Regions from separate parts of the Kitasatospora putterlickiae genome, predicted to be linked through region 1. Evidence: riboswitches for the same ligand, from Rfam matches in the RefSeq annotation. Region 1 holds a riboswitch; the other holds the start of a gene.
The links. A riboswitch is a leader RNA that binds a small molecule or an ion and turns the genes downstream of it on or off. The one in region 1 is predicted to bind cyclic di-AMP.

Region 1 (4,162 bases):
ATGGCTTGCTCCTCCCTGTGGGCGGCTCCGCACCGGCGCCCACGCGCATCTTGCGGAGGATCGTAGGCAGGTCCTGACCCTCCGCGACAGGAATTACCCCTCAGGTGACCAGGCTCACGCCTGCCGCGCCCGGCCGCTCGGGACCGCCGTCCCGCCACCCGCGCGCGCACCGTGCGGTGGGCCGGACACGCCCGGGATACCGTCGACCCATGCCAGCTCAGCCCGCCTCCGCCCGTCCGCCCCTGTTCACCTGGGAGTTCGCCGCCGATCCGTACCCCGCGTACGCGTGGCTGCGCGAGCACGAGCCGGTGCACCGGACCACCCTGCCCAGCGGGGTGGAGGCGTGGCTGGTCACCCGGTACGCGGACGCCCGGCAGGCGCTCGCGGACGGCCGGCTCTCCAAGAACCCGGTGCACCACAGCGAGCAGGCCCACCGCACCGGCCGGGTCGGCATCCCGGGCGAACGCCAGGCCGACCTCATGACGCACCTGCTGAACATCGACCCGCCGGACCACACCCGGCTGCGCCGGCTGGTGTCGAAGGCGTTCACGCCGCGCCGGGTGGCGGCCTTCGAGCCGCAGGTGCAGCGGCTGACCGACCGGCTGATCGACGGCTTCGCGGCCCGCGGGTCCGCCGACCTCATCCACGAGTTCGCCTTCCCGCTCCCCATCTACGCGATCTGCGACCTGCTCGGGGTGCCGGCCGAGGACCAGGACGACTTCCGGGACTGGGCCGGGATGATGCTGCGGCACACCAAGCCGGGGCAGGGCGGCGGCCAGCGCGGCGGGGTGGGGCGCGCGGTGAAGCGGATGCGCGCCTATCTGGCGGAGCTGATCCACCGCAAGCGGGCGGACCTCGGCGACGACCTGATCTCGGGGCTGATCCGGGCCAGCGACCACGGCGAGCACCTGACCGAGAACGAGGCCGCGGCGATGGCCTTCATCCTGCTCTTCGCCGGCTTCGAGACGACGGTCAACCTGATCGGCAACGGCGTGTACGCGCTGCTGCGCAACCCGGGGCAGCGCGCCCTGCTCCAGGAGTCCGTCGCCCGCGGGGAGAGCGCTCTGCTGGAGACCGGGATCGAGGAACTCCTGCGCTACGACGGGCCGGTGGAACTGGCCACCTGGCGGTTCGCGACCAGCCCGCTGACCATCGGCGGGGTGGAGATCCCGGTCGGCGACCCGGTGCTGGTGGTGCTCGCGGCGGCGGACCGGGACCCGGCCAGGTTCGCCGACGAGAACACCCTGGACCTGGCCCGGACGGACAACCCGCACCTGGGGTTCGGGCACGGCATCCACTACTGCATCGGCGCGCCGCTGGCGAGGCTGGAGGGGCGGGCCGCGCTGGCCACCCTGCTGACCCGGCTGCCGGACCTGCGGCTCGCCGCGGACCCGGAGGAGCTGCGCTGGCGCGGTGGTCTGATCATGCGTGGACTCCGTGAACTTCCGGTGGAATTCACGCCGGAGAAAGCGCCCGTCGGGAAGGCTCCGGAGACCGGCTCGGAGACCGGCTCGGGGAGCTGACGGCGGGCCCGGGCGGGAGCTGACGGAACCGCACGAGGCACTGACGGGCGCTCTCCGTTACCCGGTTACCAGGCATCTGAACCACCCTCAATCCGGACATACCGCCCCGGTTGGTAGGCAATCAATCACATGACGTGATGTCCATGTGATATCGGCGATATGAGCTTGTGATTGCTCTGAAGATCTGTCTACTCTCCGTGGAGCCCGCAGCTGCGGGCCCCGTGCGCGGAACGCCGAGTCCTGCCCGCCGCGCCACGGGAAACCGACCAGAACCCTGGGCAGGGGCGGGGGACCCAGGTTTTGCGCCGTCTCCCACGGCTAGGGGTGAAGCCGCCTCAGCGCGGCCGGGCCACCTCCCGGTCCGAACCCGACAGCTCACCTCGCAGGCGTGCGGAGAGGGACCTCTTCATGCTGCTCGTTGGAACCGGTCGTCACCGTCGCCGTACCCAGGCCGAGAAGGCCATCGCCGTCGCCGGCGTCGCCGGCGTCGGACTGGCGATGCCGATCCTCAGCGCCACCGGCGCCTCCGCCGCCCCGGTCTCCACCTGGGACGCGGTCGCCCAGTGCGAGAGCGGCGGCAACTGGAGCATCAACACCGGCAACGGCTTCTACGGCGGCCTCCAGTTCACCGCCAGCACCTGGAAGGCGTTCGGCGGCGCCGCCTACGCGCCGCAGGCCAACCAGGCCTCGAAGGCCCAGCAGATATCGGTCGCCGAGAAGGTCCTCGCCTCGCAGGGCCCGGGCGCCTGGCCGGTCTGCTCCAAGAAGGCCGGCCTGACCAAGGGCGGCGCCCCGGCGGCGGTCGACACCTCGACGCCCGCCAAGCCGGCCGCCCCGAAGCCGCAGGTCCCGCAGGCCGCCCAGGAGGCCAAGCCGCAGCAGGAGGCCCCGAAGGCCGCCGCGCCGAAGCACGCCGCGCCCAAGCAGGAGACCCAGCAGGCCGCCAAGCCGCAGGCGGCCCAGCCGTACGCGCCGAAGCACGCCGCCCCCAAGCAGGAGGCCCCGCAGGCGCAGCAGCAGTCGCCGGCCTTCTCCGGCAAGGCCGGCTGGGACGCCGACGCCAAGGTGTACTGGTACCAGAGCAACGGCGCCTGGTACTGGACCAGCCACCAGGGCGTCTACCAGCAGTACGCCGGCCAGCAGGCCGCCCAGGCCCCCGCCGCGCAGCAGCAGCAGCCGGCCGGCCAGGGCTACACCGTCCGCTCCGGCGACACGCTCGCCGGGATCGCCACCGCCCAGGGCGTCTCCGGCGGCTGGAAGGCCCTGTACGACGGCAACCGCGCCACCGTCGGCACCGACCCGAACCTGATCGTCCCGGGCCAGGTCCTGACCCTCGCCTGACGACCGGTCCGCCCGGTCTGACCGGGCGGGCGAAACCGGACGGACGAAGCGGACGGACGAAGCGGATGGACGGAGGGGGCCGATTGGGCCCCCTTCGTCCGCATCCGGACCTCTCCGGCCGGGCAACCAGGTGAACTACCGGTGGGTAGCCGGGCCACACGCTGAGACGGAACCGAGGTCGACGTGGCCCGGACAGCCCGTGCGGTTAGGCTCTGGTCGTAACGACTCCGCAATCGTCCGGCCGACCGCACCCCACGTCAGCCGACCCTGCTTCCGCTAGGAGATGCCTCGTGCCGTCCATCGATGTCGTCGTCGCCCGTGAGATTCTCGACTCGCGCGGCAACCCCACGGTCGAGGTCGAGGTCGGCCTCGACGACGGCAGCACGGGCCGTGCCGCCGTCCCGTCGGGTGCCTCCACCGGTGCCTTCGAGGCGCTGGAGCTCCGCGACGGTGACAAGAACCGCTACTTCGGCAAGGGCGTGGAGAAGGCCGTCCTGGCCGTCATCGAGCAGATCGGCCCGGAGCTGGTCGGCTACGACGCCACCGAGCAGCGCCTGATCGACCAGGCCATGCTCGACCTGGACGCCACCCCGGACAAGTCCTCGCTCGGCGCCAACGCCATCCTGGGCGTCTCGCTGGCCGTCGCGCACGCCGCCTCCGAGGCCAGCGACCTGCCGCTGTTCCGCTACCTGGGCGGCCCGAACGCGCACGTCCTGCCGGTCCCGATGATGAACATCCTCAACGGCGGCTCGCACGCGGACTCCAACGTCGACATCCAGGAGTTCATGATCGCCCCGATCGGCGCGGAGTCCTTCTCCGAGGCCGTCCGCTGGGGCGTCGAGGTCTACCACACCCTCAAGGGCGTGCTGAAGGAGCGCGGTCTGTCGACCGGTCTGGGCGACGAGGGCGGCTTCGCCCCGAACCTGGACTCCAACCGCGAGGCCCTGGACCTCATCGTCGAGGCCATCCAGAAGGCCGGCTACGTGCCGGGCAAGGACGTCGCGCTGGCCCTGGACGTCGCCTCCTCCGAGTTCTACGAGGACGGCGCCTACCAGTTCGAGGGCAAGGCGCTCACCTCCGCCGAGCTGATCGAGTACTACGCCGGCCTGGTCGCCGCCTACCCGCTGGTCTCCATCGAGGACCCGCTGGACGAGTCGGACTGGGACGGCTGGAAGGCCATGACCGACAAGCTGGGCGACAAGGTCCAGCTGGTCGGCGACGACCTGTTCGTCACCAACCCGGCCCGCCTGGCCCGCGGCATCGAGACCGGCACCGCCAACGCGCTGCTGGTGAAGGTC
Region 2 (4,162 bases), on a different contig from region 1:
CCGAGCCGCAGGGGCGCCCGGTGGTGGTGGTCTCGACCGACCGGGAGGTCGCGGAGGGCGTGCGGAAGGCCGGCGCGCGCCCCGTCGCGTCGGTGCTGTTGCTGAACCGGCTGGCCCGGCCGTAGCCGCTTCCGGGTGCGGGCCGGTCGGTATGACGGCTGGTCAGCGCCTGGATTGCGGTGTTGTGCGAGTTCTGTGAAGTCAGATCGGCGGTTCGGGTTCACGCGATCGGGGGAGTGGCGCGAACCGTGGATCTTCACTAGTGTCTGGCGTCAAACCTATTTTCCGGATTCTCACCCGTTCGGGTGAGGCCATTGGAAGAAGGAGCCGGTCCCTTGGCCTCCCACCGCCGTCCCAAGCAGCCGAGCCGCGCGCGGGTCTCCGTGCTCACCGCTGCCGCTGCGACCGCGGTCGCTCTCTCCGCCCAGGTCGCCGCCCACGCCGCGCCCAGCCCGTCGCCGAAGAAGGACGACGTCAAGGCGCAGATCGACCAGTTGCAGGAAGAGGCCGAGCAGGCCACCGAGAAGTACAACGGCGCCAAGGAGCGTGCCGACCAGCTGCGCAAGCAGGCGGACCAGCTGCAGGACCAGGTGGCCCGCGGCCAGGAGCAGATGACCCAGCTGCAGGCCGGGCTGTCCGAGGTGGCGGGCGAGCAGTACCGCACCGGCGGCATCGACCCGTCGGTCCAGCTGATGCTCACCTCCGACCCGTCCGGCTACCTGGACAAGGCCTCCAGCGTGCAGCAGGCCAGCTCCAGCCAGGCCGAGGCGCTCAAGGGCCTGCAGGAGCAGCAGCGCCGGCTCGACCAGCAGAAGGCCGAGGCGGCCGCCGTGCTGGCCTCGCTGGACAGCACCACCAAGGACCTCAACCAGTCCAAGGCCGAGGTCAACAAGAAGCTGAAGGAGGCCCAGGACCTGCTGAACTCGCTCAGCGCCGCCGACCGCGCGGCGCTGAAGGCGGCGCAGCAGCAGTCCGACCGCGCCTCGCGCGGCAGCGAGCGCACCGACCTGGGCAGCCTGCCGCAGGCGAGCGGCAAGGCGGGTTCCGCGGTCTCGCTCGCGATGAGCAAGCAGGGCTCGCCGTACGTCTGGGGCTCCACCGGCCCGAGCGGCTTCGACTGCTCCGGCCTGATGGTCTGGGCCTACGGCAAGGCCGGCGTCTCGCTGCCGCGCACCTCGCAGGCGCAGGGCAACTACGGCACCCGGGTGCCGTCCCTGGCCGAGGCCCAGCCGGGCGACCTGATCGTCTATCGCGACGACCGCAGCCACGTCGGCATGTACATCGGCAACGGCATGGTGGTGCACGCGCCGCGCACCGGTGACGTGGTGAAGGTGATGAAGGCCGACGCCATGAAGATCAACACGATCCGCCGGGTCTGACGGCTCGCCACGACACGCCCGGGGGTCCGCTGGGACTCCTGTGATCAGCGCCACCTCCGGTCGGAGGTGGCGTCGGCGTTTCGCGTGCGCTTTCGAACATCTGACGGACAATGATCAGCTCGCCGTGGGGATGTGATCACATTCGGTCATATTCACAAGGGAACTTGGGTATTCTTCCGACTTTTTTCTGACAAGGATTTGAACGGATCACGGATCTGTTACTAGGGTCGTGCCTCGAACCACGCACAGTCGATCACCCAGCCTGGGTGGCGGCGGGGTTCGCCGCCGAGTTCGTGAAGCAGCGGGACGGGGCCTTCGGGTCACCCGTCCGAACGAGGGCCCAGCAGTCGGGGGTCCGCTGTGGAGCGGAGCCGGGGAACCACACGTTCCTCCGGGGTGAATCGGCGCCAGGCCGGCCGCGCGAGCGGCGGGTGAGGCGTCGTAGGGCACGCTTCCGCCCGAACCCGTCAGCTCACCCGGTAGGCGGATGAGGAAGAAGGAGTCCGCCTTCGTGGCGTCCCATCGTCGTCCCAAGCCCGCCGGCCGCGCCCGTGTCTCGATCCTGACCGGTGTCGCCGCCGCTGCCGTCGCCCTGTCCGCGCAGTCCGGCGCGCACGCCGACCCGGCGCCGACCAAGGACCAGGTCAAGGAGCAGGTCGACCAGCTCAACGAGCAGGCCGAGGTCGCCACCGAGAAGTACAACGGCGCCCAGGCCAAGCAGCAGGAGCTGCAGAAGCAGGTCGCCGAGCTGCAGGACAAGGTGGCCCGCCAGCAGGCCGTGGTGACGGAGGCGCAGGGCGGCCTCGCCGAGATCGCCGGCGAGCAGTACCGCACGGGCGGCATATCGCAGACCGTCCAGCTGATGCTCTCCGCCAGCCCGGACAACTTCCTCAACCAGGCCGACGCCCTGAACCAGGCCGGCTCCACCCAGTCCGGCGCGCTGAAGGAGCTCCAGGAGCAGCAGCGCAGGCTGGACCAGGACCGCACCGAGACCCAGGCCAAGCTCGGCGAGCTGGAGTCCACCACCCAGCAGCTGAAGAGCTCCAAGGAGGACGTCCAGGGCAAGCTGCAGAAGGCCCAGGACCTGCTCAACACGCTCACCGAGCAGGAGCGCCAGGCGATCCGCGCCGCCGAGGAGAAGGCCGCCGCCGAGGCCAAGGCGAAGGCGGACGCCGCCAAGGCCGAGGCCGCCAAGGCCGCCAAGGAGAAGGCCGACGCCGAGCGCGCCTCCCGCGACACCAACCGCAGCAACCTGAGCGCGCCGTCCGCGCCCTCCTCGGCCCCGGCCGCCGCGGCGTCCAAGCCGGCCGCGCCCGCCGCCCCGGCCGCCAACAGCTCGCGCGGTGCGGCCGCGATCGCGGCCGCCGAGAGCAAGCTCGGCGCCCCGTACGTGTACGGCGCCACCGGTCCGAACTCCTTCGACTGCTCGGGCCTCACCGGCTGGGCGTACGCCCAGGCCGGCGTGTCGCTGCCGCGCACCTCGCAGGCGCAGGCCAACGCCGGCACCCAGATCGGCTCGGACATCTCCAAGGCCCAGCCCGGCGACCTGGTGATCTTCTACGGCGACCGCCACCACGTGGGCATCTACGTCGGCGGCGGCCAGGTCATCCACGCCCCGAAGCCGGGCGCGTCGGTCCGCTACGAGTCGGCGTCCAACATGCCGGTCAACACCATCGTGCGCCTCTGACCGAAGGTCGGCAGGCTCCGTCGGGCCCGGTCTCCCCACGCGGGAGGCCGGGCCTGCGGCTTTTCCCGGGCTCGTCGGGGCGCTCGGTCCGCGAACCGATCTGACGTCCGATAAGTGTCTGAATATTCGAGTTCGGAGGGGTTTGGAATCGGTTGCCCTGACTCGCTAACGTCTGCCACCGGACACCCGCTTCGACAGCCGCCCGCCCCGGTGCGGCGGCGGGCCGGGCCCAGGATCGGAGCCGACGTCGCATGGCCGTGCACCGCCGTTCCCCGCTGTCAGGTGCGCACGTGCTCGCCCGGGCGCTGGTGCTCACCGCGGCGGCCACCACCGCGTTGGGCGTGGCGACCGGTGGCAGCGCCCAGGCCGCACCCGGCTCGCCGGACGCCCCGGCCGACCGCAAGGACGTCAAGGCACAGGTGGAGCAGCTCTACGACGAGGCCGAGCAGGCCTCCGAGCGGTTCAACGCGGCCCAGGAGGCCCAGCAGCGGCTCCAGCACGAGACCGGCACGCTGCAGGAGCAGATCGCCGTCTCCCAGGACGAGCTCAACCGGCTGCGCGGCGACCTCGCCACCGTGGCCGGCGCCGAGTACCGGGGCGGCGGGATGACCAGGACCGTCCAGCTGATGCTCGCCACCGACCCGGCGGGCTACCTCTCCCGGGCCCGCGCCCTCGACCAGACCGCCGAACGGCAGAACGAGACCCTGCACGAGCTGCTGGGCCGTCAGCGGGTGCTCGACCAGCGCCGGGCCGAGACCACCGCCAAGCTCGCCGAGCTGGAGCAGACCCGCAAGGCGCTGGCCGAGAGCAAGCAGCAGATCCAGCAGCGGCTCGCCAAGGCGCAGCGGCTGCTCAACAGTCTCGGCGCCGCCGAACGGGCCCGGCTCGCCGCCCAGGACGCCCGTGACGCGGAGCGGCGCGCCGCCCGGGGCGCCGACCGGCTGGACTTCGGCAGCACCCCGGCCGCCTCCGAACGCGGCGCCGCCGCGCTGGCCGCCGCGGTGCGGATGGTCGGGGCGCCCTACGTGTACGGGTCCACCGGGCCCAAGGCGTTCGACTGCTCCGGTCTGATGTACTGGAGCTGGCGGCAGGCCGG

Region 2: it holds a riboswitch for cyclic di-AMP, as region 1 does, so the genes downstream of both, ABD308_RS33155 (C40 family peptidase) here and ABD308_RS15315 (LysM peptidoglycan-binding domain-containing protein) in region 1, are expected to answer to the same signal.

The regions. Positions count from the first base shown of each region.
Region 1 covers NZ_BAAAKJ010000147.1:5,206-9,367, forward strand. The annotation lists gene ABD308_RS15305 (SDR family NAD(P)-dependent oxidoreductase) at 1-2, opposite strand, end outside; gene ABD308_RS15310 (cytochrome P450 family protein) at 210-1,523, shown strand; cyclic di-AMP (ydaO/yuaA leader) riboswitch at 1,778-1,926, shown strand; gene ABD308_RS15315 (LysM peptidoglycan-binding domain-containing protein) at 1,932-2,864, shown strand; gene eno (phosphopyruvate hydratase) at 3,155-4,162, shown strand, end outside.
Region 2 covers NZ_BAAAKJ010000374.1:326-4,487, reverse strand. The annotation lists partial or broken gene ABD308_RS33165 (NYN domain-containing protein) at 1-125, shown strand, start outside; gene ABD308_RS33160 (C40 family peptidase) at 336-1,379, shown strand; cyclic di-AMP (ydaO/yuaA leader) riboswitch at 1,726-1,880, shown strand; gene ABD308_RS33155 (C40 family peptidase) at 1,891-3,066, shown strand; gene ABD308_RS33150 (C40 family peptidase) at 3,318-4,162, shown strand, end outside.